Regions from separate parts of the Pseudovibrio sp. W74 genome, predicted to be linked through region 2. Evidence: predicted binding sites of a transcription regulator. Region 2 holds the regulator's gene; the other holds the start of a gene.

The links. Region 2 encodes HrcA, which represses chaperone genes, less so after heat shock. Its sites were predicted from a motif close to GTTAGCACTCNCNNNNNGNGAGTGCTAAC; they were not measured.
Positions count from the first base shown of each region.
Region 1: the regulator HrcA is predicted to act here: its motif matches at 2,380-2,408, upstream of groES (co-chaperone GroES).

Region 1 covers NZ_LMCJ01000057.1:168,202-183,926, reverse strand. The annotation lists gene PsW74_RS23790 (DUF4268 domain-containing protein) at 1-178, opposite strand, end outside; gene groL (chaperonin GroEL) at 273-1,925, opposite strand; gene groES (co-chaperone GroES) at 1,991-2,278, opposite strand; gene PsW74_RS23775 (hypothetical protein) at 2,759-3,334, opposite strand; gene PsW74_RS23770 (sigma-54 dependent transcriptional regulator) at 3,509-4,960, opposite strand; gene PsW74_RS23765 (EAL domain-containing protein) at 5,341-6,783, shown strand; gene PsW74_RS23760 (pitrilysin family protein) at 6,828-8,183, opposite strand; gene PsW74_RS23755 (pitrilysin family protein) at 8,197-9,606, opposite strand; gene PsW74_RS23750 (hypothetical protein) at 9,793-10,530, opposite strand; gene lspA (signal peptidase II) at 10,729-11,235, opposite strand; gene ileS (isoleucine--tRNA ligase) at 11,263-14,244, opposite strand; gene PsW74_RS23735 (DMT family transporter) at 14,584-15,558, opposite strand; gene PsW74_RS23730 (DMT family transporter) at 15,721-15,725, opposite strand, start outside.
Region 2 covers NZ_LMCJ01000004.1:149,904-165,628, reverse strand. The annotation lists gene PsW74_RS03900 (M2 family metallopeptidase) at 1-1,204, opposite strand, end outside; gene PsW74_RS03895 (hypothetical protein) at 1,503-1,760, shown strand; gene aqpZ (aquaporin Z) at 1,922-2,626, shown strand; gene PsW74_RS03885 (TonB-dependent receptor) at 2,862-4,925, shown strand; gene PsW74_RS03880 (molybdopterin-synthase adenylyltransferase MoeB) at 5,078-5,896, opposite strand; gene hrcA (heat-inducible transcriptional repressor HrcA) at 5,913-6,998, opposite strand; gene rph (ribonuclease PH) at 7,190-7,909, shown strand; gene rdgB (RdgB/HAM1 family non-canonical purine NTP pyrophosphatase) at 7,909-8,550, shown strand; gene hemW (radical SAM family heme chaperone HemW) at 8,630-9,793, shown strand; gene phaZ (polyhydroxyalkanoate depolymerase) at 10,127-11,686, shown strand; gene PsW74_RS03850 (DUF2852 domain-containing protein) at 11,795-12,208, shown strand; gene PsW74_RS03845 (SprT family zinc-dependent metalloprotease) at 12,385-13,128, shown strand; gene PsW74_RS03840 (PBP1A family penicillin-binding protein) at 13,129-15,531, opposite strand.

The DNA.
Region 1 (15,725 bases), on a different contig from region 2:
CGCAGTTTTCTTCATCCAGATAATGGAGACTTAGATAAGCGTTCGGTATGCCAAACTTGATGTCGTAGTAACTTCCGTCGGGAACATTATTTCTCAGTTTAATCGGAAGTTTAGTGTCAGACATCTGGTCTTTGACTGCTTGCCAAATTTCATGATGTTTTTGTTTTAGTTCACTCATGAGTTGTTATTTCCTAGCTGAAGCTGATTGTGACAATGCAAAAAAGGGCACCCCGAAGGATGCCCTAATTCGTTTAAGCGTTGGTTGGCTTGGCTTAGAAGCCCATGCCGCCCATGCCGCCCATGCCGCCGTCCATTGGAGGCATTGCTGGGCCGGAGTCTTTCTTAGGCAGTTCAGCAACCATTGCCTCAGTAGTGATCAGCAGACCAGCTACAGATGCAGCATCCTGAAGAGCAGTACGAACAACCTTAGTTGGATCGATGATGCCAGCTTCAATCATGTTGACGTATTCTTCGGTCTGAGCATTGAAGCCGAAGGTCTCATCCGCAATGTTGTCCTGGATTTTGCCAACAACGATGGAACCTTCAACACCAGAGTTTTCAGAGATCTGGCGAAGCGGAGCTTCAAGAGCGCGCAGAACGATCTTGATACCAGCTTCAATGTCAACGTTCTCGGAAGATACTTTCTCAACAGCAGCTTTTGCACGAAGAAGAGCACAACCACCACCTGGTACGATACCTTCTTCAACAGCAGCGCGTGTTGCGTTTAGGGCATCGTCGATGCGGTCTTTTTTCTCTTTAACTTCTACTTCGGTTGCACCACCAACGCGGATAACTGCAACACCGCCAGCAAGCTTAGCAAGACGTTCCTGCAGCTTTTCGCGGTCGTAGTCAGAAGAAGTTTCTTCGATCTGAGCTTTGATCTGGGAAACGCGTGCTTCGATGTCAGTTTTTTCGCCAGCACCATCAACAATGGTGGTGGTTTCCTTGGTGATGTTCACTTTGTCAGCAGTGCCGAGCATGTCAACAGTCACGTTTTCCAGCTTGATGCCGAGATCGTCGGAGATCACGGTACCACCGGTCAGGATAGCGATGTCTTCAAGCATTGCTTTACGACGGTCACCGAAGCCAGGAGCTTTAACAGCAGCAATCTTCAGGCCACCACGCAGTTTGTTCACTACGAGAGTTGCCAGTGCTTCACCTTCAACATCTTCAGCGATGATGATGAGTGGGCGGGAAGACTGAACAGCGCTTTCAAGGATTGGAAGCATTGGCTGCAGGTTGGAAAGCTTTTTCTCGTGCAGGAGAATGAGTGGCTTTTCCAGGTCTGCAATCATCTTCTCAGCGTTGGTGACGAAGTATGGAGAAAGGTAACCGCGGTCGAACTGCATACCTTCAACAACTTCAAGCTCAGTCTCAAGAGACTTAGCTTCTTCAACGGTGATAACACCTTCGTTGCCAACGCGCTGCATTGCTTCAGCAATGTCTTCACCGATCTGAGTGTCGCCGTTAGCAGAGATTGTGCCAACCTGTGCAACTTCGTCAGTAGAAGAGATAGACTTAGAACGTGCGGTCAGGTCAGCAACAGCAGCAGCAGTTGCCATGTCAACGCCGCGCTTCAGGTCCATTGGGTTCATGCCAGCAGCAACGAACTTTGCACCTTCTTTAACAATCGCCTGCGCCAGAACAGTCGCAGTTGTTGTGCCATCACCAGCAATGTCGTTGGTTTTGGAAGCAACTTCACGCACCATCTGTGCGCCCATGTTTTCGAACTTGTCGTCGAGTTCGATTTCCTTCGCAACAGAAACACCATCTTTGGTGATGCGTGGTGCGCCGAATGCCTTGTCTAAAACAACGTTACGGCCTTTAGGACCGAGGGTAACTTTTACAGCGTTTGCAAGGATGTCAACGCCTTTAAGCATCTTGTCGCGGGCATCGGAGCCGAATTTGACTTCTTTAGCAGCCATGGTTTTGTCTCACTTAAATTCTTGAATAACAGAAGGGATCGTAGGGTCTCAACAATGGCCTGGAATTAAGCCAGGATACCCATGATGTCGGATTCCTTCATGATCAGCAGGTCTTCACCGTCGATCTTAACTTCAGTACCGGACCATTTGCCGAACAGAACGCGATCACCAGCTTTAACGTCGATAGCGATCAGCTCACCGTTGTCCTTACGTGCGCCAGCGCCAACAGCGATAACTTCGCCTTCCTGTGGCTTTTCTTTTGCAGTGTCAGGAATGATGATGCCACCAGCTGTTTTTTCTTCAGACTCAATGCGGCGAACGACAACACGGTCGTGTAGCGGACGAAACTTCATAATTGGCTCTTCCTCTCATACGCGAGCGCCCCTTTTAGGCAACGCCCGGACGCGAAGGTTAAAAACTTTGAGAGTGGGTGAAACCTTGCGGGCCCACAGTGATTAGCACTCCCAAAGGCAGAGTGCTAACAACCGTGAAATGATGTAGTTTCACCCTCTGGTATAGTCAAGGAGAGAGCAGCAAAAAAATATTTTGGAGCGCAAAAAATATAGGAATACTGCGAGAAATTGGGGGCAATTTGGGAACAGTCTCAACTCACCCTAGACGAATGGACTGTCTGTGCTGCCTGCACGGGAATTTCCGGAATCAGCGCAAAAGAAAAGCCGGCTTTAAGATTAAAGCCAGCTTTTGAACTTTAACAGGAAGCTTTCAGGTCTTAGAGCGTGTTCCCGAAAAGTGGTTCCGGTTTTTGGATAAGAATACGCGCAAAATTAAAGAGTTAGAGCTTGGTGCGTGAATGCATATGAACGCAACATGCTCTAATTCTGAAGAGGCGCGTCCTTCATGGAAAACGGAAGCTCAAAGCTGCCGGACTTTTCCGAGTTCTCGTCGTTAAACTGCACCTTCAGCACATAGTCTCCAGCTTGCAGCCCTTTAAGGTTGAAGCTCAAAGATGTCTGATACTCGCGGATTTGGTTGAAGCTTGCCGAGTGCAAGGCGGTAAACCCGTCCTGAGAAGCAAGCACCTGACCAGTGGTGTTGCGCAGTTCAAAGTCAACACTCAGATCAATCGCATATGTGCTGCCCATCTCTTTGTAAGAGAAGCCAACAGGCTCAGCATAAACGGTCAATGGATCACCGCTCTGGAACTCTGTCGTCTCCAGAGGCGTGTAAGCCCCATAACTCTCAGCTGGTAGTGCGATGAATTTTGCTGCCGTAAAAGCGAGTGGCTGCTGCTGCCAGGCAATGGTGTAGGCGTCCTGAGCAGCTTTAAAGCCAGCGCTCGGCGCACTCTTGTCTTCAGCAGATGCAGCGCTACCCAACAAAGCAACCGCAAAAATAGAACAGGCTGCAGCTTTTGCGTAAGCTGACATCCCTCTCACTGTAAATGGCATTGTTAGCCCCCTAGAGCCAGCAGAACACAATATCTGCGGCACTCACCTGATTCTTGGCGGTGGTATAGCTCTTAAATCTAAGGGAGACAATACTGCCCCATTTGTTGAGGCAGCTTAGATATGCGTCACGAAGACATTCCTCATGCGATGGTTAAGCAATTACCACGCAATTGATCAGGCACCAGCTCGTTCAGCCCAGGATTGCTTCTTCCGGTAGATGGTCGAGGGGCTGATTTCCAAAGCGGCAGCTGCAAGGGCAATGTTGCCGTCAAAAGTTTCAAGCGTGGTCTCGATAATCTGCTTTTCCTGAAACCACAGCGGTTCGATAGAACGCCCCATGGAAGGCATAGGCTCGCTTGTGCTGAAGGCAATCTCGGAAAGAACAGGAACAGCCTGGTCACGCAGCAAAGGAGAGAGCATGAGTTCAGTGACTTCATCACCGTCATTCATGACCACAAGCTGGCGAATGACATTCTCCAGTTCGCGCACATTACCCGGCCAGCTGTGCTGCAACAAAAGAGCTTCTGCATAGGTCGAAAAACGCTGAAATCTGCGATTTTCTTCTGCGGTATACTTCTTCAAGAATGTTTGAGCGAGGGACGGTATGTCCTCGCGGCGCTCACGAAGAGCTGGCAGACGGATCGGCAGCACGTGGAGACGATAGAACAGGTCCTCACGGAAGCGACCAGCAGTGATCTCTGTTTTCGGGTCTCTGTTGGTTGCGCAGATAACGCGCAGATCCAGCGAGCGTGGTTTATGCTCTCCAACCCGTTGAATGGAGCCAGTCTGAAGGAAACGCAAAAGCTTGCTCTGCAGGCAGAGTTCCATTTCACCGATCTCATCAAGGAACAAAGTTCCCCCATCGGCAAGCTCTGCTGCACCAGCTCTGGCTTCATCTGCTCCGGTAAAGGCACCGCGTGCATGACCGAAGATCTCGGACTCCATCAAATTGGCCGGAATCGCTCCACAGTTGATTGCGACAAAAGGCCCGCCTTTGCGTGCCGATCTGGCATGCAGTGCCTGTGCACACAGTTCCTTGCCTGTACCTGATTCTCCGGTAATGAAGGCTGGTGCGCTGGATGTGGCCATCCGGTTGATCTGCGCATAAACGCTTTGCATGCGATTGGAAGCACCAACAAACCCTTCAAACTGAGCAGCTGGTCCAGACGTGACGCTGGAGACAATCGCCTCAGAGCCAGTCGCGGCTGAAAGGGAAGGAGAGGGTGCCGCTCTCTTGAAGACACCCAGATGTGCTTCAAGTTTCTCCAAAAGCATTTCGCTTGTGTAGGGTTTGGTTAAAAAGTCATGAGCGCCATTGCGCATGGCATTCATGGCACGGCTCACAGACCCCTTGGCACTGACCGCAATCATAACCGCGCGCGGCGCAGCAGCGACAATCTCGGAAAGCTCGGCTTCTCCGCCGATGCATTCAAGATCGACAATAACGATATTGATTGGGGTATGTCGCAAAAAGGCGACAGCATGTTCTTTGCTCGCAAGAACATGCGCAGGTTGTCCGCTGGTAACATGCTTCGACAAAGCACTACTGGTTTTACGAGCCTCTGCACGATTAGTGTCGACGACACAGGCGTTCAAAAACCTATTGGTAGCTTTGGGGGATCCCATTGGCAGGCAACCTCAAAAATCAATACATCAGGTCGAAAATCATTCGACACCCTGAGTTTGTGCAAACAGGGTAAACAAACCCTTTTCGTTTTCGAGGTTGATTGCATTATGCAGTTAATTTCTTTCACGCAGAACGCTTCGAGCAACTTTCTTACCCGATAAATATCATTGTTCGCCAGAATCGCGCGTCGAAGTTCAGCTCGGGATTGTGACGAAAATCGTATGCGCTGATGATATATGTAGCTCTATTGTCATTCTTGCGGGGACAACACGGGTTTTCCCTAGAAATATAATGGGTATAGGGTTCGAACGACCTCAGTAAATGCGGCAAAATTCAGGTATGTATTTTGTGATTCGGACCAACAGGTACTCTTGAGGATATGACGCGCTTGGCGAACATTTCCATTTTGTTTTCTATTTCAGCCATTGCGGCCTCTTGTGGCACTGTGATGGTCTACCTTTTTGCGCGTCCGGTTGGCGAGGCCATCACCGTTGCCTTCACGGCGATGTGCACCATGATCTTCATCCATTTCATGTTGACCCGCTCTCAGGAAAAATCCGCGGTATCTGACGCTGTCAATCGCTTGGAAGAGCGGATTGCAGTCATCGATGATGATGTCGGGAACCTCGAAGGCCGCCTAACTGGCGTCGAGCACAACATTCCGCGCCGCACACGGGAAGAGATCGACCCGTTGTTTGCTGAAGTGGAGGTAATCGGTTCTTTGGTGAAGCAGATGGCCGAAGCCATGGCCGACATGGAAACCCGGATCGAGGATCAGGGCATTGCCATCGAGGACCAGCGCACCAAGCAGGCACAGCTTCAGCCTCAACCAGCTCAGCGCCTGGCCGCTCCGCAGGCAGCGGCGAGAGAACCATCTGTTGATCTGGCCAGTCAGGCAGCTGCTGCATTTGCGAGCGCAGCAGGCCAGTCAATGGCAGCAAGTCAACCGATGGGTGCGGTGCAGGAACCGTTTGCTGAGACGCGCGCACCAGAGATGAAGCGCCCGGCAGCTCCGCGCATGCATCACCCCAATGCCGCTCTTGCCGAAGAAATTCGTGCAAGCATCGAAGCCGGCAGGGTGGACCTCTACCTTCAGCCAATCGTGACATTGCCACAGCGCCGTGTTCGCTATTACGAAGCCCTGACGCGTCTGCGCAAAGCCAATGGCGACACGCTGGAGCCAATCGAGTTCCTTCAGGAAGCGGATCGCACCGGCCAAATGCCAGCGATCGACAACATTTTGTTGTTCCGTTCCCTTCAGATCCTGAAGCGTCTGGCAACCCGCAACAGAGAAGCAGGCTTGTTCTGTAACCTGTCTCCAAGCACGCTCATGGATGAAAACTTCTTCCCGGGCTTTCTGGAGTTCGTGCGCGCCAACGACACATACTCAGATCTGTTGATCTTCGAATTCTCGCAGGCTGATGTCGCCGTCATGAGCGCGATTGAGTATGAGAGCCTCGCTGCTCTGGCTGAGCTGGGCTTCCGGTTCTCTGTGGATCGCATCACCGATCTGCGCATGGACTTCCGCGCTTTGGCTGATCGCGGCTTCCGCTTTGCAAAGCTGCACGCATCGCGCCTGTTATTGCATGAAGATGATCTGGCCAAGAGCAACATCCATCCGGCTGATTTTGGCAGTTTGCTGCAACGCTATGGCATTGAGCTGATCGTGGATCACGTGGAGAGCGAAGGCGCCGTGCTGGAGCTTCTGGAAATGGACATCCGCTGTGCGCAGGGCTTCCTGTTCTCACCGCCGCGTCCTGTCCGTGCAGACGTTCTGCAAGGCGCGCCAAATCCGCGGTCACTAAAGAAAGAGGCGAGCTGATTTTCATCAACTCGCCTGCTTGTTTTTCCTGCTTTGAGTAAGAGTTAGTTCAGTGGTTTGCCAACCGTAACAAAGGTTGGCTCAATGCCATCAAACATGTCCTGAGCAACCTCACGAACACCTTCCAGTGTCACGGCTTCAACCATCTCATTGCGCTTGTCGATGTAATCAATGCCCAGCTCCTGGGTCTGAATGCCTGTCAGCTGACGGGCAATGCTGCTGGAGCTGTCAAAGTTGAGAGCGTAATTGCCAGTCAGATAAGACTTCGCTTCTTCAAGTTCTGCCGGAGTAGGCCCAGTCTGCGCCATACGCACCATCTGCTTCTTGATGATATCAATCGCTTCACCAGCTTTGTCCGAGCGTGTACCTGTGGACCCCATCAACAGCGCTGCGTGCTTGTAAGGAACCAGATAAGAACCAACGGAGTAAGCCAGACCACGCTGCTCACGGATTTCGTCATAGAGCCATGAGGAGAATGAGCCACCACCCAGAATGTGGTTCATCACGAAGGCAGACATGAACTTCGGATCATGACGCTCATAACCCGGCAGAGCGAACTGAATGGAGGTCTGTGGGCTCTCAAAGTCAACGTGAACAGCCTTATCTGTCACAGGCTCCACATTGGGAATCGCAACCAAATCACCGTTCTCAGGCAGATTAGCAAAGACTTTGTCCAGAACGCTGGCCAGCTCATCAGCACTAATGGCTCCCACAACGCCGATCTTCAAAGAGTCCTTTGCAAAGATCTTTGCGCGCTGTGTTTTCAGATCATCAGAAGTCAGCTTGGCAACCGTATCCTCAGTTCCCCGGCTTGGGCGGCCATAAGGGTGATCCGGGAAGATGGTCTTGGACAAATTCAGACCAGCCAGAGCATCTGGGCGCTTCAGGCTACGACGAATGCCAGAGATCGTCTGTGCTTTCATCCGCTCAAGAGGATCATTGTCAAAACGTGGTTCATTCACAGCCAGACGAAGCATCTCGAAGGTGTGATCTTTATTGGCCTGCAAGCTCTGGAAAGACCCATAGAAGAAGTCGCGGCCAGAACTGAAGGACAGACTCATTGTCAGATCTTCAAGACGTCCTTGAAAGGCTTGGGAATCCAGATCACCAGCCCCTTCATCAAGCATGGTGCTCAAGAGGTTGGTCACACCCAGCTTTGCATCTGAATCCTGAGAGCTACCACCTGCAAACGCAAAGTTCAGCGCTATGATTGGAACAGTATAGTCTTCCACCAACCATGCTGTGATACCTCCGGGGCTTTTAACCTCTTGGATCTCAATAGCCTGACTGTTCTGCACAAAGGTAGCGACGAACAGGAATGACAAGGCCAGCAACGCAAACAAACTTGCCGTCATGCGGGAAGCGGAGGCAGAAGCTGCCATAAGAACTTTAGCTTTCATCGAGCGTCCCCTCTCACTCTGCATTTTCAGGTTTTGCAGCAGGCATCAGATAGCTCGCCACACTGGTTTCACTAAGGTACTTCTGTGCAACTGCCTGAACCTGTTCAGGTGTCACTTTGGCAATGCGAGCAGGCCAGGTCTGAACCTTCTCAACAGAACCGCCTGTGGTCAGAGCTGTCCCAAAGATGCGCGCCAGCACGTCTTGCTTGTCTTGCGCGTAAATGGCAGAGGCCAGCATAGAGCGTTTAGAACGTTCCACTTCTTCAGCTGTCACACCATTCTCAAGAACGTCATTCACGATTGCCAGAGCACGCTTCTCCAGTTCTTCCAGCTCAACGCCATCTTTGGGAGAGGTGTAAAGAATGAAGCGGGTGTCATCCAAAGCGGTAGACTGGTACCAGGCTCCAGCACTGGTTGCGACTTCGCCTTCAATCACCAGCGCTTTGTAAAGCCGGCTGTTAGCACCGCCACCTAAAATGTCTGAAAGCACTTCAAGAGCTTCAGAGTCACTCGGCTCAGCAGTGGTTGAGCTTGGTACGATCCAGCCATGTTGCAGGCTTGGCTGGGCAACCTGATCACTCTGCAGGCTGACTTCGCGATTACCTGGCACGATCTGGACATGCGGACGATCTCGTGGTCCCGGGTCTGCACGTTGCTCAACCTTGCCATAGGTCTTCTTGGCAAGGGCCAGAACGTCTTCCGAGGTGACATCACCGGCGACAATCAGGATTGCGTTGTTTGGTGTGTAGTACTTGTCGTAAAAGGCGATAGCGTCGTCTTTGTTCAGCGCCTGAATTTCGTTTTTCCAGCCAATCACCGGAATACCGTAGGGGCTGTTCGGAAACAGGACCTGATCGAATGTCTCAGATAATCTGGCCGCGGGACTGCGATCCACGCGTTGGGAACGCTCTTCGAGCACCACATCCCGTTCTGGATCAACCTGCTTTTCAGTCAGGATCAGGTTGGACATGCGATCAGCCTCATAGCCCATCACCATTTCCAGATGCTCTTTGGCAACCTGCTGATAATAGGCCGTGTAGTCTTGAGAAGTGAAGGCGTTTTCCTGACCACCTACCTGAGCAACCTTTTTGGAGAACTCACCCTCTGGTGTATTCTTGGTTCCTTTGAACATGAGATGTTCAAGAAAATGCGCGATGCCGGATTTACCGGGTTTTTCATCTGCTCCGCCAACGCGGTACCACACCATGTGGGTCACAATCGGGGCGCGTCGGTCAGGGATGACAACCACCTGAAGGCCATTGTCGAGAGTGGTTTGGGAAACATCGGTTCCGCCGATGTGTATTTTTGAAAAGTCTTCGATTGAAGCTTTCCCTGTCGTATCCGCAGCCACGGGCAATACAGGGCTTGCGAAAACAACCAGACTCAAAGCGAGGGCTTTAAGCGCGAGAGATCGACCAGTCACGTAGGGGGCTCCCTTTAAAATGAGCAGGACACAGCTGCCCTACCTATACCGTGATTGTGGTTAATCTCCTCGTGAATTATTCGTAATCTATTGCAGCTATAATGAAAAAAGCGCGAACATCGTCGCGCTTGCTTCATAGTTTACTCAGGCTTTCAGTAAGACTTGAACTCTCTGTTAGAGAAGTTCTTACTGCTTGCTCATATCGATACGAGCGCCGTCTTCAATTGCTGCTGCTTCACGCTTTTTGCGAACTTCTTCGCTTTCGTCCACTTCCGGGGTCGCAAAAGCAACGCCTGCAACAGGCGTGGAGTAAGCCACTGGAGGCTCGGTCAGGTATTTGCGTGTCGGCGTACAACTTGGATCGCCAGGTGCGCAAATCGGTGCTTCCACATCTTTGCCACCAAGCTGTTTTTTGGCAGCCTGATATTGCTTGCCAAGAGCTGCAAGTTCAGTCGGGCTCAGCTTGTCACCATCAAGAAGCTGCTGCTGACGTTTCTCAGCTGCGAAATCGCGAGGGCGAGCCGCTGCTTTCTCCAACGCAGGGTGGCCGCGCATTTGCTCAATGCTCAAAGGCTCACCTGGCTCTACCTTGTAGAACGCGCGGATCTCTTCAAGTTCTTCCTTGGAGCGGTCAACCGGCCAGTTGCTAGCAACTTCAGAAAGCTTGCGGGAATCTGGCTGCGGAAGGTTGCCAGCCTGTGTCGGCATAACAAGCGGAGCACGCTCTTTGTACTTGATGTCAGTGTTTTTCTGAGACTCAAGACCAACAGCGCTCAAGACACCCGTCATCAAACTCAAATCGGTGGTTTCAGTGCCATCATCGAAGTCACCATTACCTGTCATACAGGCGGATAGTGCGAGAGAGAGCCCGCAAACAAAAGTGGCCCGAACAACGAATTTTTTGCTACGGCTTTGCAATTTCATTACCCTTGTTTCCCGATCACCATCAAAACGGCGTTTGACAGGCATCACGGGTCAAATGACAGCCTGCGAAATCTGTAGTCCTCATAATCCAGTGATGCCACCTTAAAACAGGAATCACGAAACCATGAAGGCCCTAAGTGTGTAGTTATGCCCAGAAGCACCCGATATTCCCCACATATAATTGAGAATTAGGCAGTTTTAGGGCTGGCTATCCTTATTTTTGCCAATAAATAAGGTGTCGAGCAGCAAACCAGCAGCGCCAATAACAATCCATGCATCGGCAAGATTGAAGACGTACCAGGAAAATTCCCCAACATGAAAATAGAGGTAATCGACGACTTTGCCATAATAGAGGCGGTCAAAACCATTGCTCAGGGCGCCGGAGAGAACCAGCCCGAGGCAGAAACCTTCCAGCCGGTTACTTGCGCTCGCACTCCAGAACCAGATGAAAACTGAGGCAACAACCGTAAAGGCTGCCAATCCCCAGCGGCCAAGCTCTGTCGTTTGCTGGAAAAATCCGTAGGAAACGCCTTTGTTCCAGACCAGAACCAGATCCAGAAAAGGGCCAACTGGGATTGTAGGAATACCGCCACCTGAGAAATGAGCGACAGCCCAGAACTTGGCAATCTGATCAACAACCAGACCAGCTATGGCAAGGAGGAGGACGAGGGAACTGTGATGTCCCCAAAACTTCAGTTTCTTCAAGGTCAATTCCCTCGTCACATCGTTTGCTTAAACAGTCGCGCCATCCAGCTCGCGCATTGCATCCGCATCGCGCAGTGTCAGCTCAGGATACTCAGCGTCTGCACCAACTTCTGGCAGGATCTTCCAGGAGCGGGCACACTTGTTGCCCTCAGCAAGACCTGGCACAACGCCAACACCAGCAGTGTCTTCCAACGTGAACGCACCTTCAGGAGCGCTGTCAGAGGACAGGTTCAGCTGAGATGTGATCGCGATTTCTGCAGCGTCCAGACCATCCAGAGCAGCCATCAGGTCTGCATCTGAGATGTAAACGGTTGGATGTGCTTCCAAAGAAGAACCGATCCGCTTTTCACGGCGTTCGATTTCCAATGCACCAGTGATCACACGGCGCACCGCACGAACCTTCTCCCACTTCGCTGCCAGCTCATCGTTTCTCCACGCAGAAGAAACAGCAGGGAACTGCTGCAGGTGCACAGAAGTTGTCGCTTCACCGTAACGGTAGATCCAGCTCTCTTCCATGGTGAATGGCAGGATTGGAGCCAGCCACATGGTCAGATGACGGAACAGCTGCTCAATCACATAAAGAGAGGCTTTGCGCTTTGTGGAAGACGGAGCATCGCAATACAGCGCATCCTTGCGGATATCGAAGTAGAACGCGGACAACTCAACAGTCATGAAGTTGAACAGAGCAGAGAACACACGCTTGCTGTCGAACGCCTGATAGGCATCACGAACCAGCACATCCAGCTCGGCCAGACGGTGTAGCATCAACAGCTCAAGCTCATTCATGTCAGCAAGAGCAATCTCTTCGCCGTCATAGTGACCAAGAGACCCAAGCATGAAGCGCAGAGTGTTGCGCATCTTGCGGTAGGCATCAACGTTGGTCTTGATGATCTCAGGGCCGATACGCTGGTCTTCAGCATAGTCGACAGAACCAACCCACAAACGCAGAATGTCAGCGCCGTACTGCTTGATGACGTCCTGAGGTGCAACCGTGTTGCCCAAAGACTTGGACATCTTGCGGCCTTGCTCATCCATGGTGAAACCGTGGGTGAGAACAGCGTCATATGGTGCATGACCGCGAGTACCACAGCTTTCCAGCAGGGAAGAGTGGAACCAGCCGCGGTGCTGATCGGTACCTTCAAGGTACAACACGTAGTCGTCACCACCCAAACCTTTACGGTTCGGGTTCAGGTCTTCACGGCGTTCCATGCAGAAGGCGTGTGTTGAGCCGGAATCGAACCATACGTCGAGGATGTCCTCGACTTTTTCGAAGTTCTCAGCATCATATGCATCGCCAAGGAAGCGCTGTGTTGCGCCTTCTTCAAACCATGCATCCGCACCTTCATTCTGGAAGGCTTCGAAGATACGCGCGTTAACTGCTTCGTCCTTCAAAACTTCACCGGTTTCCTTGTTCACAAGTACGGTGATCGGCACACCCCATGCACGTTGACGGGAAAGAACCCAGTCAGGACGCGCTTCGATCATGGCGTTCAGACGGTTCTGGCCAGTTGCTGGCACAAAACGTGTCTCGGAGATCGCCTTCAGCGCGCGAGCACGCAGAGTGTCACCTTTGGCTTCCTCGGAAAGCTCCTTGTCCATGTAAACAAACCACTGCGGCGTGTTACGGAAGATCAGCGGTGCTTTAGAGCGCCAGGAGTGCGGATAGGAGTGCTTCACACGGCCACGAGCCATCAGACCGCCAACTTCTGTCAGCTTTTCGATAACAGCTTTGTTGGTGGAGCCTTCTTTGCCCTTACGGTCAAGAATGTACTTGCCTTCAAACAGCGGCACATGCGTATAGTAGGAACCATCCGGCTGAACGGTCATCGGAACCTGCTCAGTGCCCGCTTTTGCAAAGGCTTCCCGGTTGTCCAGGAACATCTGGAAATCTTCCTGACCATGACCAGGAGCGGTGTGCACGAAGCCAGTACCAGCATCATCGGTGACGTGCTCACCGGCAAGCATCGGCACGTTGAAGTCGAAGTAGTCGCCAGCGCCTTCAGCACCACGCAGCGGATGCGCGCAGTATTCGATACGTGAAGGGTCTACAGAAAACAGCTTTTTGTAGCCTGCTACTCTGCTTGCTTCAAAGACAGATTCTGCCAGTTTATCAGCGATGATGTACTTTGCACCAACCTTGGCCCAATTATCGTCTTCAGCTTCAGTGACTTCATAAAGCCCATAGCTGATGTCTTTGGAAAAGGAGATCGCTCGGTTCGCAGGGATAGTCCATGGAGTGGTTGTCCAGATCACAACAGAAGCTTCACGAATGAATGCTGCTTCCATTGGTTCATATTCAACACCATTTGCGTTTGGTTCATCTCTGTAGGTAGAGACTACTTTGAACGGTACCCAGATGGTGTGGGAGATATGGTCTTCATACTCCACTTCCGCTTCAGCAAGAGCGGTCTTTTCAACAATAGACCACATCACAGGCTTGGAACCACGGTACAGCTGGCCGGATGTCGCGAACTTCATCAGTTCTTTTGCGATCACAGCTTCACTGTCGTAGCGCATGGTCAGATATGGGTTGTCCCAGTCTGCTTCAATACCAAGGCGCTTGAATTCTTCGCGCTGAACGTCAATCCACTTGTCCGCAAATTCACGGCATTCCTTACGGAATTCGTTGATCGGCACAGCGTCTTTGTTTTTGCCTTTTTTGCGATACTGCTCTTCGATCTTCCATTCGATCGGCAGACCATGGCAGTCCCAGCCAGGAACGTAGTTCGCATCAAAGCCCTGCATCTGCATGGAGCGGTTGATGATGTCCTTCAGGGTCTTGTTCAGCGCATGACCAATATGGATGTTACCGTTCGCATAAGGAGGGCCATCATGCAGGATGAACTTAGGGCGACCTGCGGATTGATCGCGCATCACCTTGTAAAGGTCCTTGTCCAACCACTTGGAAAGGATCTTAGGTTCATTCTTTGGAAGGCCTGCCCGCATTGGGAACTCAGTTTTAGGCAGGTTGAGCGTGTCCGAATAATCGCGGCTCGGTGTATCGGTCATTTGGCAGTCCGCTTATGTGGGCATTTGTTTGCCCATAGGCATTTGGTAAAGCGCAGGAATTTGCGCAAGTTTGAAAATCCCGCCGTCTCTGTGACGGTTGGAGGTCTCCCGGTACTTCAGGGCGCCAGCGGGCGTCTCAACTGAAGGCCGGGCCAATAATTCGAAATTGGCACACCTTGAGTAAGGTCAAAGGAGCAGTCCTGTTATCTTCAAACTCGGCTAACATAATGAGTGCTTTTAGCAGCGCTTATCCTAGGAATAAAGAGCCTCTAACAACAAAGCTCAATATTCTCAAGACCAAGCGCAATTTTCCTGAAGACGGAACCCACGACCCAATCGTCAGTAATGGCGCTTGGGTGAGCTGTCGACAAGCTCTTCACTTTCCGCCTGACGCTTCGCAGCGGTCCGTTCACGGTGTGCAATGTAAAGCCCGCCACCTGCAATCAAAGCCACACCCAGCCAGACAAACATGTCCGGAATGTCCCCAAACAGCACAAAGCCGACAATCGTTGCACTGATGATCTCGGTATAGCTGAGCGGTGCAAGAACGGAGGCAGGGGCTCGGTCAAACGCAAGCACGATACAGCCGTGTGAAGCAAACGAGATGATGCCCATCAACACGAACAATGGCAGATGAGTAAGATCCGGTGTTGTCCAGGCGGCAGCTTCAAACCCAAGCAGGCTTGCGATGATAACAAGCGGTGTCAGCGTCAAAACACCAGCAATACCCGTCGCGAACTGAATGCCAAGCAAAGAGGCACTCCCTGCAAGTTTGCGCGTCAGAACAAGATAAACTGCAAAGGAGGTCGCGGCAGCAAGTGGCAACAGAGATGGCCAACCCAAAGCGCTGGATCCTGGACGGATAATGATCAGCGCTCCGATCATGCCAACCACAACAGCCGCCCAACGGCGCACACCTACTTTTTCCTTCAAAACAACGGCAGAAAGTACAGTCAGGATCATCGGCTGCACAAAGAAGATCGCAATCGCATCCGCCAAAGGCATGTATTTAAGAGAGGTGAAGAAGAAGATTGAGCAAATCGCGAGACAAGCACCGCGCACCAGCTGAATACGGTTGACCTCTTTCATCAAAGAGCCGAACGAACGGCCCATGAAACCCGCAATCACGAGAACAATAATCGCCTGACACAGGAAGCGGCCAAGCGACACCTCAACTGGCGAAATGAACGCACTAAGATACTTGGCCGTGCCATCCATCAGGGGGGCCAGAGACATTCCGGCGACCATAAACAGAATGCCATGTAGCCCGGCATTGGAGGTATGACTATCTGTCGAGGCGGTTGTTGTTGTCATGTTGCTCTCGGATAATGGGGATACGCTGACATATCAAAGCCAGCGCAGAGGGTAAGGGCCTATATTGACGCACCAGCTATTCCTTTGCGCAACCAAAAGAAAGTGCCGGTAGCGGGCTATTCAGTGCAGTTATCTAAAGAGTATCTGTTCCGCCCCTCAATATTATG
Region 2 (15,725 bases):
CTTCGTGGAACCCATCGTTCGGGTCATCCTGATACATCGGCGATTGGTGATTATAGGCGCGCTGGTAGAAGTTGTGACCCAGCTCGTGGTGGACGGTATTGAAATCCTCCCCCGTCACCTCGGTGCACATTTTGATGCGCAGGTCATCCTTGCCATCCACGTTCCAGGCAGATGCATGACATTGCACATCACGATCACGCGGCTCGGTAATCAACGAGCGCTCGTAAAACGTCTCAGGCAGCGGGTCAAAGCCAAGCGAGGTGAAGAACCCCTCCGCCGTCTTCACCATTTTGAGCGGCGTATAGTTCTGCTCTTCCAGTAACTTGGTCAGGTCGTAGCCTTGCTCGTCCCCATCAGCAGCGACAAGCGGATAGATGTTGCCCCAGGATTGAGCCCACATATTACCCAGCAAATGCGCAGGAATTGGCCCGTCGGCAGGCACTTTATCGGCTCCGTAATGATCCGCCAGCTTATCGCGAACATAACAATGCAAGCTGTCGTAAAGCGGCTTCACTTCACTCCAGAGGCGATCAACGTCCTGCCGGAAATCATCCGGATCCATGTCGTACTTGGAGCGCCACATGGAGCCTGTGTCTTTAAAGCCAAGCTCGTGAGAGCCCTGATTGGCGATGCCGACCATCTCCGTGTACATGTCCTTCATAGGCGGAGAGACAGTGCGCCAGCCTTTCCAGACTTCCAGCAGTTTGTCGTAATCACGACTCGTCGCCATGATGCGGCTGAGCTTGGAAAGAGACAGCGCCTCGCCATCAAGCTCATACTTGCCCGTGCCGTAAATGGTTTCCATCTCGGTATTGATCTGCGCAAGCTTCTTGATCTTGGCAGGGTCATTCTCAGGGGCAGGCAACGTCAGGTTCAGTTTCAAAAGCTTCATTTTCCGAGCAAGGTCTGGCGGAAGGTCAAGGCCGTCATACTGCTTGGTCTGATTGGCAAGAGAAACGTAGAGCTTCGTGGTGCGCTCCGACATTAACGCATTCAGCCAGTTGGTGTCATAAGTGATGAAATTAGCATTCACCCAGGCAACGCGGCCCGCTTCCTCTCCGATCTCCTGAATGGTTTTTTCGGAGGTTTCAATAAACGTTCTCGCATCCTCAACGCTGACTTTCTTCTCGGCGTTAGCCTGTGCTGAACTCAGCGGAATGAGAGCGAGTGAAAGTGCGGGCAATACAGATAACAACCGCTTCAAGGCAGCCTCCCCAACCATGGCATATTTTAGAGATTTCAGATGCATTTCTAATGCATAATCTCTCTGTTATGCCGTTACGGTAAGGGTTTTATTCTGTAAGTCTAGCCCGTTTCATCGCGATATTTCTCCTATTTTTGGAGTGATCTAGCAAAATTATTGCATTAGCAATTTAGAAGAATCTTCAACACTGAGCCCGTTTCACGCACATAGCTGCAATGCCTGAAACGGTATAATGATTGCGTTTTAAAACGACATTTTGAGTAAGTGTCAGCCCTCCTTGCGAGTCGAGGCAAACTTCATGTCGTTCTATCTCCAGAAGTTGTTCGCTCTTCATTTGACACCGGATGATGACAAAGAAAACTCTGCTTCTGCTCTGGCAACGGTTCAAACATTCGCCGTAATGTTTGGTACCGCTCTCGCGGGCCGCATTGCCAACTCAGCCTTTTGGCTCTTCTCCAGTTTCGCGGTCTTTGGCATTCTCGGTATATTCAGCACATGCAAAATCACCAATTGGCATGCAAGTACCGACCTGAAAGAGGTTGAGACACACTTCTAACCATATGAAGAAAAAAGAAGTTCCGCCCCTATTCATGCTGCAGCCCTCCTAAAGATCTAGCAATGCATGCTTAAGGCAATCGTTAGATTTCTGGTTACCCTAAACGTAAGTTAGAAATCTCACTGTGATACCTCCCTCAAATCAATATGAGGAGAAGTATCATGTTGAGGAAACTAGGCGCAGAATTTGTAGGAACCTTTGCTCTGGTCTCCGCTGTGTGCGGCGGGGCATTGGTGTCCTATGCACCGGTTGAGTGGTATGGCGGATCTGGCTTGCTGGGCGTTGCCTTTGCGGTTGGTCTTTCCGTTGTCTGTATGGCTTACGCGTTCGGCAATGTGTCAGGTGCTCATTTCAATCCATCGGTGACCATCGGCCTTTGGGCTGCAAAACGGTTCCCAACCTCAGATGTGGTCCCCTACATCATCGCGCAGGTGATTGGCGGCACAGCAGCAGCCTTTGTATTCTGGATCATTCTCGCCCATGGCCCGGGCGACCCTCCGGGCTTTGCTTCCAACGGTTATGGAGAGCACTCCAACGGCGGCTTTTCTGAAATTGCGGTCGGCATTACCGAAATCACAGTCACAGCGCTGTTCCTGATTGTTATTATTGGTGCAACCTCCAAAAAAGCACCCGCAGCCCTCGCTCCGCTTGCCATCGGCCTGATGCTGACATGCATGCACATCATCGCGATCCCCATCTCGGGCGCATCTTTAAACCCGGCTCGGTCCACGGCAACAGCTATTGTCAACGGTGGTTGGGCACTGGACCAGCTTTGGTTGTTCTGGCTGGCACCAATAGTTGGGGCGCTCATCGGAGCGGCAGTTTGCTGGATCATCGGCACCTGTGGTCGTGAGGAAACAGATTAACCAACGGAGATGCAATCGTTTTTTGGCCTCCTTCGCAGTCAGGAACCTGTGAAGGAGGCTTTTATTATGAATGCACTCAATCCCCAGCTAGGGAAAAACCCTCAATTTAAAACTTGACTATTATATTCATGTTTATAAAACACGGATAGAAACAACGTTTGCAAAACGCAAACACAAGCTAGCCAAAGCAGCGTCTCAGCCAGCCACTCCCATAAAAATTCAGACTGAGGCGACCATGTCCAATTCGCGCTATTCCCGTGCGGCCCTCCTGGCCAGCACAACCCTCTCGCTCGCCCTGATTTCTGCGGCTGTTTCAGCACAGGAAGCTACACAGCCTGTTGCTGCCGACAGTCCTGCAACCATGCTGGATGAAATCATTGTTTCAGCAGGTAAAGAGAAGGTGGCGATTGATACACCTCAGGCTGTGACTTCAGTCTCTCAGGAGCAAATTGAAGCAGCCCAAGCAAGCACATTGGGCGAGATCCTCGATGCGGTTCCGGGGATCACCACTATAAATGCTGACAATGCGCTGGGGCAGTCATTGAATATTCGTGGTATTGGCGGAGCATTCGCATCCGACGAAAACCGCATGATCATGCAGATTGATGGCGTAACATCGTTCTTTGAAATGTATCGAGCAGGCTCTTTCTTCTTTGACACTGAACTGTTGAAGGAAGTTGAAGTGCTCCGTGGCCCTGCATCTTCAACCTTGTTCGGTTCCGGTGCACTTGGTGGTGTCGTTAGCGCACGAACAAAAGATGCGAGTGACTTCCTCAAAGGTGATGATAGGCTAGCGGTGCGCACCAAAGCTATGTGGGATTCTAACGGCAATGGTGCGCGGAGTACAATCACAGTTGCTGCACGGCCGTTGGAAGATCTGGAGATGCTTCTGAATCTGAATTATGGGCGCGATGGTGATTACGATGGCGCTGATGGTCAGGAGCTTAGCAACTCGCGTATGACTGATCTTTCAGGCCTTGCGAAGCTGAAATACAGCTTTGGTGCTGACAAAGACCAGTCTCTTATTGCAAGCTATTTCAACGTCGAAAAATCTGGTTATGGCCTGTATGATCAGACTAGATATGATCCAACCTTTGGGCTAGCTGATCAAGTAACCAGTGAGCAGCAGGCATTGTTGGCCTATGAAAATACTTTTTCTAATAATGATTTACTTGATTTCAAGGCTCAGATTTCTTGGAGCCAGACTAATCGCGAACTAAAGAATATTACAGTACCTTACATTATCGGATCTGAAGCTGAATACACTTACAATAACTGGCAGGCAAAACTCGAAAATACCTCTGAATTCAAATTCTCTGATGGGCTCGAAACGTACCTAACATATGGTATTGAAGGTCAGTATCGAGAACGCTTGAACCCTCGCCTGAAGACCAATGGAACGGTACAGCCCGGCTCCTCATCTCATCCAGAAGGTGAAACACACACTCTTGGTGTGTTCGGGCAGGCTGAGTTTGTAATTCATGACCGCCTTACACTCATTCCTGGAATGCGTGTTGACCATTCTCGCCTGAAGCCGGGGACTGGCGTGGCTCTGCGTAAAGATCTGGATGAGACGGCCTATTCTCCAAAACTTGCAGCAATTTATGAGCTGACAAACTGGCTGAATGTCTTTGGTTCTGTTGCACACACAGAACGCATGCCAGTTTTGGATGAAGTTTTCTCGGGTGATGGCTTTACCGATCTTGGAAAAGAAAAATCTAACAATTTTGAAGCTGGCTTAGGCTTTAAATTCAATGACGTATTGTTGGAGAATGATAGCCTTCGCTTCAAAGTAACGGGCTTTTACAACAACATCGACAACTACCTCTATTCCTCTCGCGATCATGCAACGGGCAAGACAATCACAACTGCTATTGATGAGGCGCGGATCAAAGGCATCGAGTTAGAAGCAGGTTATTCCTCTGACAGCTGGTACGGCAATCTAGGTGCTTCAGTCACACGGGGTGACAACCTTTCTGATGATGAATATCTGGATAGCGTTGCGGCAGATAATCTTTTCCTTTCAGTAGGGTATAAGATTACCGACTATAATCTGGATGTTTCCTGGCGCTCTGACCTATACGCAGAACAGGACCGCGTGAACGATGCTGACGATGCTTCACCAGGTTATGCGCTGCACAGTGCGCGTTTAGCCTGGAAGCCTGAAGATGGATTCCTTGCAGGCTCAGAAGTGCGCGCTAGCGTGACTAATATTTTCGATCAGAAACACACAGCGCATCTGAGTGAAACCGAAGGCAAAGGTCGGTCCTTTAAGCTTAGCTTGGTGAAAACGTTTTAAGCCTCTCTTCGGTGCGCTGCAAATGCAGTGTGTCTGGCAATGCTGGTGAGACAGGTTTGCCAGAATGAGGCTAGGCCTTCTGTGGCGGAAAGGCCGGGATCGGCGGGGAAGAAATTCTCCGCCGTTTTCTTTTGTAACTCAATTACGCTGGATCAGCCGTGCTCAGTTTCCAGCATTTCACTCCATGTTTTTGGGGTGTCGCCGTTGAGCGGGTTCTTTGCAGAGCGTTTGTACTTGATGGTTTCAAAATGCATGCTCAGTGTGTCTGCCAGCAACAAGCGCCCAACCAGACCTTCACCAAACCCAACGATTTCCTTGATCACCTCAAGCGCCTGCAATGTGCCAACCAGGCCTGTCAAAGCACCCAAAACACCCGCCTCAGTGCAAGTTGGTATGGAGCCAGCCTCAGGGCGTTTGGGGAACAGGCAGCGATAAGTTGGGTTGATGTAATTGCCCTCATCATCGCGCTCAAATGGTTTCAGTAGCGTAACAGAGCCGTCAAACTGGCCCACAGCAGCCGTAACCAAAGGACGGCCAGCATAAAAGCACGCATCCGAAACGAGGTAACGGGTGGCAAAGTTATCAGAGCCATCAACAACGATATGGTAATCGTTGATCAACGCCATTGCATTTTGCCCACTAATGCGTGTCGGATGCGGAACAACGCGCACATTCGGGTTCAGCCGAGCGATCGCCTCCGCCGCACTGGCAACCTTAGGCTCGCCAAGCTTCTCCGTGTCATGGATGATCTGACGCTGAAGGTTAGACAGCGAAACAACGTCATCATCAACAATACCAATGGTGCCAACACCAGCCGCCGCCAGATATTGCAGAACCGGTGCGCCAAGTCCTCCAGCGCCGATTACCAGAACGCGCGCAGCTTTAAGTTTCTGTTGCCCAGGACCACCGACATCTCGCAGGACGATGTGGCGGGCATAACGTTCCAGTTCAGAAGCTGTAAGGGAAAGCAATTGAGACTCCAGTAGTTTAACCGAGCATACGGCTCACCAGTCGGGCTGTGTAATCCACCATGGGAATGACACGCGCATAATTGAGACGAGTCGGCCCGATAACACCAAGAACGCCCACAACGCGCTGTTCACTATCGCGGTATGGAGACACGATCAAGGAAGAACCGGAAAGCGAGAACAGCTTGTTTTCTGACCCGATAAAAATACGTACGCCTTCGCCGCCCTTTGCAAGATCAAGCAGGCGGATCAGTTCACTCTTGTTTTCCAAATCATCAAATAGCAGGCGAATACGCTCCAGATCTTCCTTCGCACCCACATTTTCAAGCAGATTGGAACGACCACGCACGATAAGCGTACCCGGATCGTTTTTATCTCCCCCCCAAACGGCAACACCTGCATCCACCACTTTGGATGTCAACGTATTCAGCTCGGCCTGAAATTCGTTTCGCTGCCGAACAAGTTCAAATTGCGCATCAGCTAGTGTGCGGTTCCGGATGATGGAGTTGAGGTAGTTCGAGGCTTCGGTCAGCGCAGACGGTGGCAGACCAGCGGGCAGGTCGACAACACGGTTTTCAACGGAACCGTCCTCACTCACCAGCACAACAAGTGCTTTAAGCGGCTCAATCTGCACAAACTCGATATGACGAAGAGTGGTGTCTGTCTTGTTGGAAAGAACAACCCCCGCCCCGCGGCTCAGGCCAGATAGCATCTGACTGGCTTCTGTCAGGACCTGCTCCGGTGTTTTCTCACCACCTTTAGCCTTCACCTGAACAGCAATCTGCTCGCGCTCTTCCTTGGTCAGGTCGCCAACTTCCAAAAAACCGTCCACGAACAGACGAAGACCAGACTGCGTCGGCAAGCGTCCAGCACTGGTGTGCGGAGAGTAGAGCAGCCCATGGTGCTCCAGATCTGCCATTACGTTGCGAATAGAGGCCGGAGACAGAGGTTGCGAAAGCCCGCGTGCAAGGTTGCGAGACCCCAACGGTTCGCCGGTATCAAGGTAGTTCTCGACAATGCGCCGGAAGACCTCACGGGAACGTTCATCAAGATCCTCAAGAGGGACAGAAGGAGGAACGCTCGTCACGGTATCGGTACTCCACATCAACAGCAGGTTTGGGCCAAAGCCTGTATTCAATCCCTAACACAGGACAATTGAACAGCCAAAACTCATTTTTAGCAGAAAATAGCCTCTCAAACCAAAACCAGCCTTTGCGCTAACGGCAATCCGCAGCTAAAAGATCCGCAATACCATTTGTGAATTTGTAGCTATTAAGCAACCCGAGGGAGCTTGCCTTGAACCGTCCATCCAAACGTACACCAGAAGAAATGCGTCCAGTCAGCCTGGAGCGCGGTGTTGCCAAACATGCCGAAGGCTCCTGCCTGATCAAATTCGGCGATACCCATGTTCTGTGTACCGCAAGTTTGGAAGAGCGTGTTCCGCCGTGGCTCCGTGGTCAGAACCGTGGCTGGGTAACCGCAGAATACGGCATGCTGCCACGCGCAACTCACGACCGTATGCGCCGTGAATCCTCTGCAGGCAAGCAGTCTGGCCGTACTCAGGAAATCCAGCGCCTCATTGGCCGCTCTCTGCGTGCTGTTGTTGATCTGGGGGCACTGGGCGAGCGTCAGATCTCCGTTGACTGTGATGTCATTCAGGCAGACGGCGGCACCCGTACAGCATCCATCACCGGCGCATGGGTCGCTCTGCACGACTGTCTGAAATGGATGGAAGCGCGCGACATGGTCAAAACCGATAAGGTTCTCAAAGACCACATCGCAGCGATCTCCTGCGGTATCTACGAAGGCACTCCGGTTGCTGATCTGGACTATATCGAAGATTCCTCTGCTGACACTGACGCAAACTTCGTCATGACTGGCAAAGGCGGCATCGTTGAAATTCAGGGTACTGCTGAAGGTGAGCCATTCTCCGAAGAAGAACTCGGCCAGCTCATGGGTCTTGCAAAACAGTCCATTTCCAGACTGGTTGAGCTGCAAAAGCTGACGGTGCTCTGATGCAGGCAGAAACAACAGAAAACCGCCGTCTGGAACCTGGCAAGCTCGTGCTTGCCAGTCACAACAAGGGCAAGCTGCGCGAAATTCAGGACATGCTTGCACCGCATGGCTTTGAAGTTCTCTCTGCTGGTGATCTGGATCTGCCAGAGCCAGTGGAAGATGGTGACACGTTTGAAGCAAACGCTGCAATCAAAGCACTTGCTGCGGCAACGGCCACTGGCCTGCCTGCCCTTGCAGATGACAGCGGTTTTTGTGTAAACGGCCTCAACGGTGATCCGGGCATCTACTCCGCACGTTGGGCTGGGTCAGACAAAGACTTCGGCGTGGCCATGCAGGCCGTGCAGGACAAGCTGACCGAAACGAACGCTACAGACCGGACCGCTTACTTCGTTGCTGTGCTGTGCATGGCATGGCCGGATGGGCGCACTCAGTTCTACCGTGGTGAGATTCATGGTGAACTGGCGTGGCCGCCGCGCGGTCTGGAAGGCTTCGGCTACGATCCAATGTTCGTTCCAGAAGGTTTCGATAGGACCTTCGGTGAGATGGACAAGCAAGAAAAACACAAAACAAAAGAAGGTGAAGCGCTGTCACATCGCGCCCGCGCCTTTGTTAAGTTTCAAAAAGAGTGTTTGCCAGCGTAATGCGTGTTCCCGAAAAGTGGATACCGATTTTCGGATAAGAACTCGTGCGAAATACGTTGGCAATCACAAAGGAAAAAGAATGACTGTGTCACCGGTTGGCGGCTTTGGGATTTACGTGCATTGGCCTTTTTGTTTGGCAAAATGCCCATATTGCGACTTTAACTCCCACGTGCGCCACCAGCCGGTTTCGCAGGAACATTACGCCAAAGCTCTGGCAACAGAGCTGGCACGCTATGCGCAGATGGTGCCGGGTCGCACGGTTGACTCCGTCTTCTTCGGCGGCGGTACACCATCTTTGATGGAGCCGAAAACCGTTGAGACAATCCTCAATGAAGTTGCGCGCCTCTGGCATCTGCCGTCCACCGCTGAAATCTCCATGGAAGCCAACCCAACCAGCGTGGAAGCAACCCGCTTTGCAGGCTATAGATCTGCAGGCGTAAACCGCCTCTCCGTTGGTATTCAGGCGTTGGATGACAAGGAACTGAAGATCCTTGGTCGCCAGCATTCTGTTTCGGAGGCGATTCAAGCTGTTGAAATTGCGCGCAAAACTTTCCCACGCATCTCGTTTGATCTGATCTACGCGCGCCCCGATCAGACCTTGAAGGCATGGGAGCAAGAGCTCAACCGTGCTATCGATCTGGCCGCTGATCACCTCTCCATGTATCAGCTCACCATCGAAAGCGGCACCATGTTCCAGCGCTTGTATGCAGCTGGAAAGCTGGAGATGCTGGACCCTGATCTAGCCGCAGACATGTTTGACCTGACACAGGAGGTCACCGCAGCACGCGGTTTGCCGGCCTATGAGGTCTCAAACCATGCGGCGCCTGACGCTCAGTGCCAGCACAACCTCATTTACTGGCGTTATGGTGATTACGTCGGTGTTGGACCTGGTGCACACGGCCGATTGACGCTGGAAGATGGCACCAAGCTGGCAACCTCGACTGAAAAACATCCGGAAACATGGCTAGGTTTGGTTGAAAGTCAGGGCCACGGCTCTATTTCTGAAGACATACTTGGTCATGGCGAGCAGGGTGACGAGTTGTTGTTGATGGGTATGCGATTGCATGAAGGCATTGACGTACCACGTTATGAACAGCTCTCTGGCCGTCAGTTCAAACCGCAGAGATTGTTAAATCTGCAGGAAAACGGCATGGTAGAATGGGTGAGCAACACTCGCCTGCGTGCAACGCAAGCAGGCTTTCCCCTACTGGATGCCGTAATTGCTGAGCTGGCTTCCGATTAGCATTCCCAAATAAAATTCATTAGCGATTTCAACTTAGTGAAATAATTGCAGTCGAATTACTCGATTCGATTGGGGTATTAATTTACATATTGTGCAATGCAACATAATTGATTACACTGACATGCACCTCAGCGATGGTGAAGAACCTATTGATCTTCAATGCAAGTTAAGGTTGGTTTGAATTTCTCCATGAGTCTATGTTGCTGAAAAGGTATAGAGCTGTCTATACTTTTGCGGTGCAGCACTTCGGGCTAAAGTGTATTCGTGTTGCGGAAATCAAGAATTACATGAACAAGAGTTGGCTGAAGCGAACGTCTTGGGAGGAAACATTCTGTGCTGTTCTACCACTTGTATGAAATGAACCATGCAGCGATGTCCCCTGTCCGGGCTGCAGCAGACATGACAAGATTGTGCTTTCAAAACCCGCTCAATCCCATGTCACACACGCAGGTTGGTCGCACGGTTGCTGCATCCTGTGAGATGCTTGAGCGCGTAACCCGTCGTTATGGCAAGCCGGAGTTTGAGCTCGACACCACTGTCGTGGATGGTAAAGAAGTAGACATCACGGAAGAAATCATCTGGGCGAAACCATTTTGCGGCCTGTTACACTTCAAGCGTGATTTACCTCAAAGCAGAAAAGACGATCCTAAAATTCTGATCGTCTCACCCATGTCTGGCCACTATGCAACTCTTCTGCGCGGCACTGTTGAAGCCTTACTGCCAAATCTGGATGTTTACATCACGGACTGGGAAGACGCGCGACAGGTGCCTGTAGCTGATGGCCGTTTCGACCTGGACGATTACATCGAATACATCATGCAGATGCTGCATTATCTGGGGCCAAATACGCACGTTCTGGCGGTTTGCCAGCCATCCGTTCCAGTTTATGCCGCCGTTGCCTTGATGGAAGAGAACGGAGACAAATGCGCTCCGGCGACTATGACGCTGATGGGTGGCCCAATTGACACCCGCGAAGCGCCAACCGCCGTGAATGATCTGGCCGTCGAAAAAGGTATCGATTGGTTCAAGCGCAATGTTGTTATGGAAGTTCCTTTTCCGCACAAAGGCTTCACACGACAGGTTTATCCGGGCTTCCTCCAGCTCTCTGGCTTCATGAGCATGAATCTGGACCGGCACATGGTTGCCCATCGCGATTTCTTCCAGCATCTGATTGAGGGTGATGGTGACAGCGCTGAGAAGCATCGTGACTTCTATGATGAATATCTCGCTGTTATGGATCTGACCTCCGAATTCTATCTCCAAACCGTGGAGACCGTGTTCATCGAGCATTCGTTGCCAAAAGGCGAAATGATGCATCGTGGCAAGATGGTTGATCCGAAAAAGATCACCGGCACGGCGCTGTTTACCGTTGAAGGCGAAAACGACGACATTTCTGGTGTTGGCCAAACCCAAGCGGCTCAAAAGCTGGCTGAAAACATCCCATCCAACCGCCGGTTGCACTACATCCAGCCCGGTGTAGGCCACTACGGTGTGTTTAACGGTTCAAAGTATCGTTCAGAAATCGCGCCACGTATCGTCAAGTTCATTCAGGATAATCCAAGAAACGTGCGTGCGGAGCAAGTTTCCAAACGTGCAGCGAAAAAGACCCTGCGTGAAAACACCTCTGAGAAAATTGCGGGTGATCCACTACGCGAAATCCTGCTTGCTGAGCCAAAAGGCGCTGCAGATGACCTGCAGTTGATCAGCGGTGTTGGACCTAAACTAGAGCGGGCTTTGAACGGCGCAGGTATCTTCCACTACTGGCAAATTGCAAATCTGACAGAACATCAGGCCGCGGCGCTGGACGATCGTTTGGATATTCGCGGACGCATGGTTCGGGATAATTGGGTTGAGCAGGCACGCCGTCTCAATGAAACAGTGCATTCCAACTGAACGTAAGTGAAGATAACCCATCGTCTAATAAAATTTCATTCTATCTCTTGAAAGTAAAATAAAATCATCCCATCTCAAGCTTGTTGATTTGAGAAAGGGGTGATTTTAATGAATGTAAATGCAATAAAACCCTCCTGGAATCCTCTAAGTATTGCACTTATGGTTCTTGGATTCGTAGTTTTCTGGCCTCTTGGCCTTGCTATGCTTGCCTACATCTTATGGGGCGACAACTTAAATGGCTGGAAGCGTGAAGCTAAATGCCAGTGGAATCGTAGCAACTTGAAAAATACGATGGACAATATGCAAAATGCGACCCGCAGCGGTAATGCTGCATTTGACGACTACCGTGAAAAAGAGCTGACCCGCTTGGAAGAAGAGCGCAGAAAGCTTGATAGCATGCGTCAGGAATTCGATGATTACATGAACGACCTGCGTCGGGCTAAAGATCAGGAAGAATTCGACCGCTTCATGAGAAACCGCCACAACCGTCCTGGTGAGCCATCTGCTGGTGAAGCAATCTAGTGGTTCTCAAAGGCTCATAACAAGCATCTGGTGCTCTGCTTTTGCAGGGCACCCTTTTGTGCGTTGAGGCTTACTCGCAAAGCAACACACACGCTAAAGTAATTCGCACTGGTCGACTTTCAAATCGCCCCTTTCTCTGCAATAACGAGAGCGACCAGTGCAATTTTTGAGGTGATATGGGGTTTTTTGCGACAAAGGTTTTGCCGGAGTTTATTGAGGTGGATCTGGGGCATAAGCCTCTGCAAATCCGCCTGAAACGCAACTCCAGAGCAAAGCGCTATATCCTTAGAATTCCCCCTGGAGACCCAACACCTGTCATCACTGTTCCTGCTCGCGGCAATCTGAAAACAGCCCAGGATTTCGCCAACCGGCAAGTCGAGTGGCTGAAGCAAAGATTGGGCTCTCGTCCGAATATCATCAAATTTGAAGAGGGCGCCCGCATCCCTATAAAAGGTGTCCTGCACACCTTGCGGTCTTCTGGCAAACTGCGTGGGCTTGCGAAGCTTGACCTTGAAGAAGAGACGGATGAACCGCTGTTGTTACTGCCGGGCGAAACCCAAAGCTTTCATCGTAAAACCAAAGACTTTCTGCGCAAATCAGCCAAAGAAGCTCTTGAGGCACACGTACAACACTTCACAAAGAAGCTTGGATGCAACTATCATAGCATCACACTACGAGACACTAAGAGCCGTTGGGGATCCTGCTCGTATGATGGGAAACTATCGTTCTCCTGGCGCCTTGTGATGGCACCACCCGACATTTTGGAGTACGTAGCCGCTCACGAAGTTGCTCACTTGGTGAAACTGGATCATTCACCAGAGTTCTGGCGTGTTTGCGAGCAGTTAGCACCCCACACAAAGCAAGCCCAACGCTGGCTCAAAGAGCACGGCTCTCAACTTCACCTTTACGGACAGGAATAGCTAGCCACCGCCAAACAACCTTCCAAGCAGGTCCAGGGGGCTTGTGCTGGAGTTGTTTTGCGGGCGCGGAGCTGTTGTTGCTTGAACAGCAGGCCTTGGTGGCTGTGGTTGCTGAGGAGCTGCCAAAAATGTTGGTTGACGACGCGTAGGCGCGGTACCCGGCTTTAGCAATGGTGATGTTTCCGCAAGATTAATCGGCACCCCCGGCAGTCTGGCAATCGGGATATCCTGATGCTCTGTCTCCATCACCCATGCCCAGATTTCTGCTGGCAGTGTACCCCCACTCACCTTCTTCATTGGCTTGTTGTTGTCGTTTCCAAGCCAAACCGCAGTGGTGAGTGAGTTTGTATAACCAATGAACCACGCATCTTTGTAGCCTTGCGTTGTACCGGTTTTGCCTCCCGCCGGTCGTCCAGCCAACAGCGCGCGTTTTCCTGTGCCTCCATAGACTGTTTGTGCCATCATAATATTGATTTCACTCAGCTTATCTCCGCGAACAACGCGTCCTGTACCATCACCGGAACGGCGATAAAGCACTTTACCATGTTCATTTCGAATTTGCCGTACCACATGAGGAACGACACCATATCCGCCATTGGAGAAAGGCACATACGCAGCTGCAATCTCAAGCGGGGTAACCTCTGAAGTTCCAAGAGCGATGGACGGATTGGACTTGAGCGCAGATGTAATGCCCAGACGACGTGCTGTACGCGCCACGTTGGCCGGACCAACCTCATGCGCCAGCTTTGCTGCAACGGTGTTGATCGAAAATGCAAGCGCTTGCGTCAGTGTCACATCGCCGTAGTATCGCTTGGTGTAGTTCTTCGGCGTCCAGCCCCTGTAGGTGACACGAGCATCCCTGCGGACAGTATTAGGGGTCATACCCCGTTCCAATGCCGCAAGATAAACAAACGGTTTGAAGGCGGATCCCGGCTGTCTGCGTGCATAAACAGCGCGGTTGAACTGGCTTTTCCGATAATCAACACCACCAACCAGAGCACGGATTGCACCACTGCGATTGAGCGTAACAACCGCGCCTTGTGTGACATTAAACTCTTGGCGAGACTCCGCAATTCGAGTGGTCAGCGCCGTTTCTGCCGCTTGCTGCATGTCCCAATCGATGGTGGTATCGACGATGATGTCCTCGCCAATAGAGCCGACGAAGCCAGGTAGCAACTCCATCACATAATCAGCGACATAATTGCCACTGCTGCTGTTATGGCTTGTGACCACGTTCGCCGGGTTGAACAGGGCATTCTTAGCGTCATCAGCGGTGATGAAGCCAGCCTTATGCATTGATGCGATCACCACCTGCGCACGACCCTCTGCAAGAGCGGCATTGCGTGTGGGGGCATATTTACTAGGTGCTTTCAGAAGTCCTGCAATGGTTGCCGCTTCAGCAAGATTGATGAGATGAGCGGATTTGCCAAAGTAAACCCGCGAGGCGGCATCAACACCATAAGCCCCGGCACCGAGATACACCCGGTTAAGGTACATCTCCAGAATTTCGTCCTTGCTGTAATTCCACTCCAACCACAGCGCCATCACCACTTCCTGCATCTTGCGTTGCATGGTGCGCTCAGGCTTTAGGAACAGGTTCTTCGCCAGCTGCTGTGTGAGTGTTGATCCGCCCTGTACAGTTCGCCCGCTGGTGTAGTTGACAAATGCAGCGCGGGCGAGACCAATTGGATCGATGCCGAAATGATACCTGAACCGCCTGTCTTCAATAGCCATTACAGCTTCAGGCAGATACGTAGGCAACTGCTCAAGACGGACGGCCTCTCCGCCGGTATCTCCACGATTGGCAATCAAAGTGCCGTTTGCTGAAACGATGCGCACGTTAGGTGGGCGTTGCGGAACAGCCCACTCCGATGCTGGTGGCAAATGCGCAGCGTAATAGGTGAGAATACCGCCAACAACGACGATCCCCCAAATGCCAAGTACGACGCTCCAATACATGGAAAAGCGAAAGGACTTCCACAAGAACCGTCGAAACTTGCTTTGGCTCTTTGGCTTGCCAGAGGAGGTTGCTGCATCAAGAGCTGCCAGTGTCTGTTGACGTGCCTTGCGGCTAGGCTTTTTGGCAGGCTTCTTGACTGGCGCTCCTTGCGCAGGTCTGGCACGTTGAGGTGCAGGTTTTCTGGCCTGTGCCGTTGGGTTTTGCGGTGAAGAGCGTTGCCCTGATGATGATTGCTTGCTTGGAGCGTTGGTTTTGCTCGGGCGGCGAATATAATCTTCCACCTCGTCCGGACGCAATGCGACGCCTTGTAAGCGTGGGCGTTGAGGTTGTGCTGGGCGTTTAAGACGCTGTCCCTCAGGGTGTTGAGGCGGCCTGCCGGAAGGGCGTTGCCCGGGGCGCACTGGCCTCCGTTTTTTGCCATTTCCATTTTGGCCTGTCGCCATAACTTTAAAACACCCCAGTACCAATCACTCAAATTTTGGGCAAATATTGCCATTAAAGATTGAGCAAGCCTGAACAAACTCAGGCTACTGACCGCTTGGGAGGGAGGTCGCAACCTGGATACAAAACACGAACGATTTTAGGGAAACACGCTTAATTGAGCGTTAAGCTATTGAGGTGAATTGCGCGGAGTTGG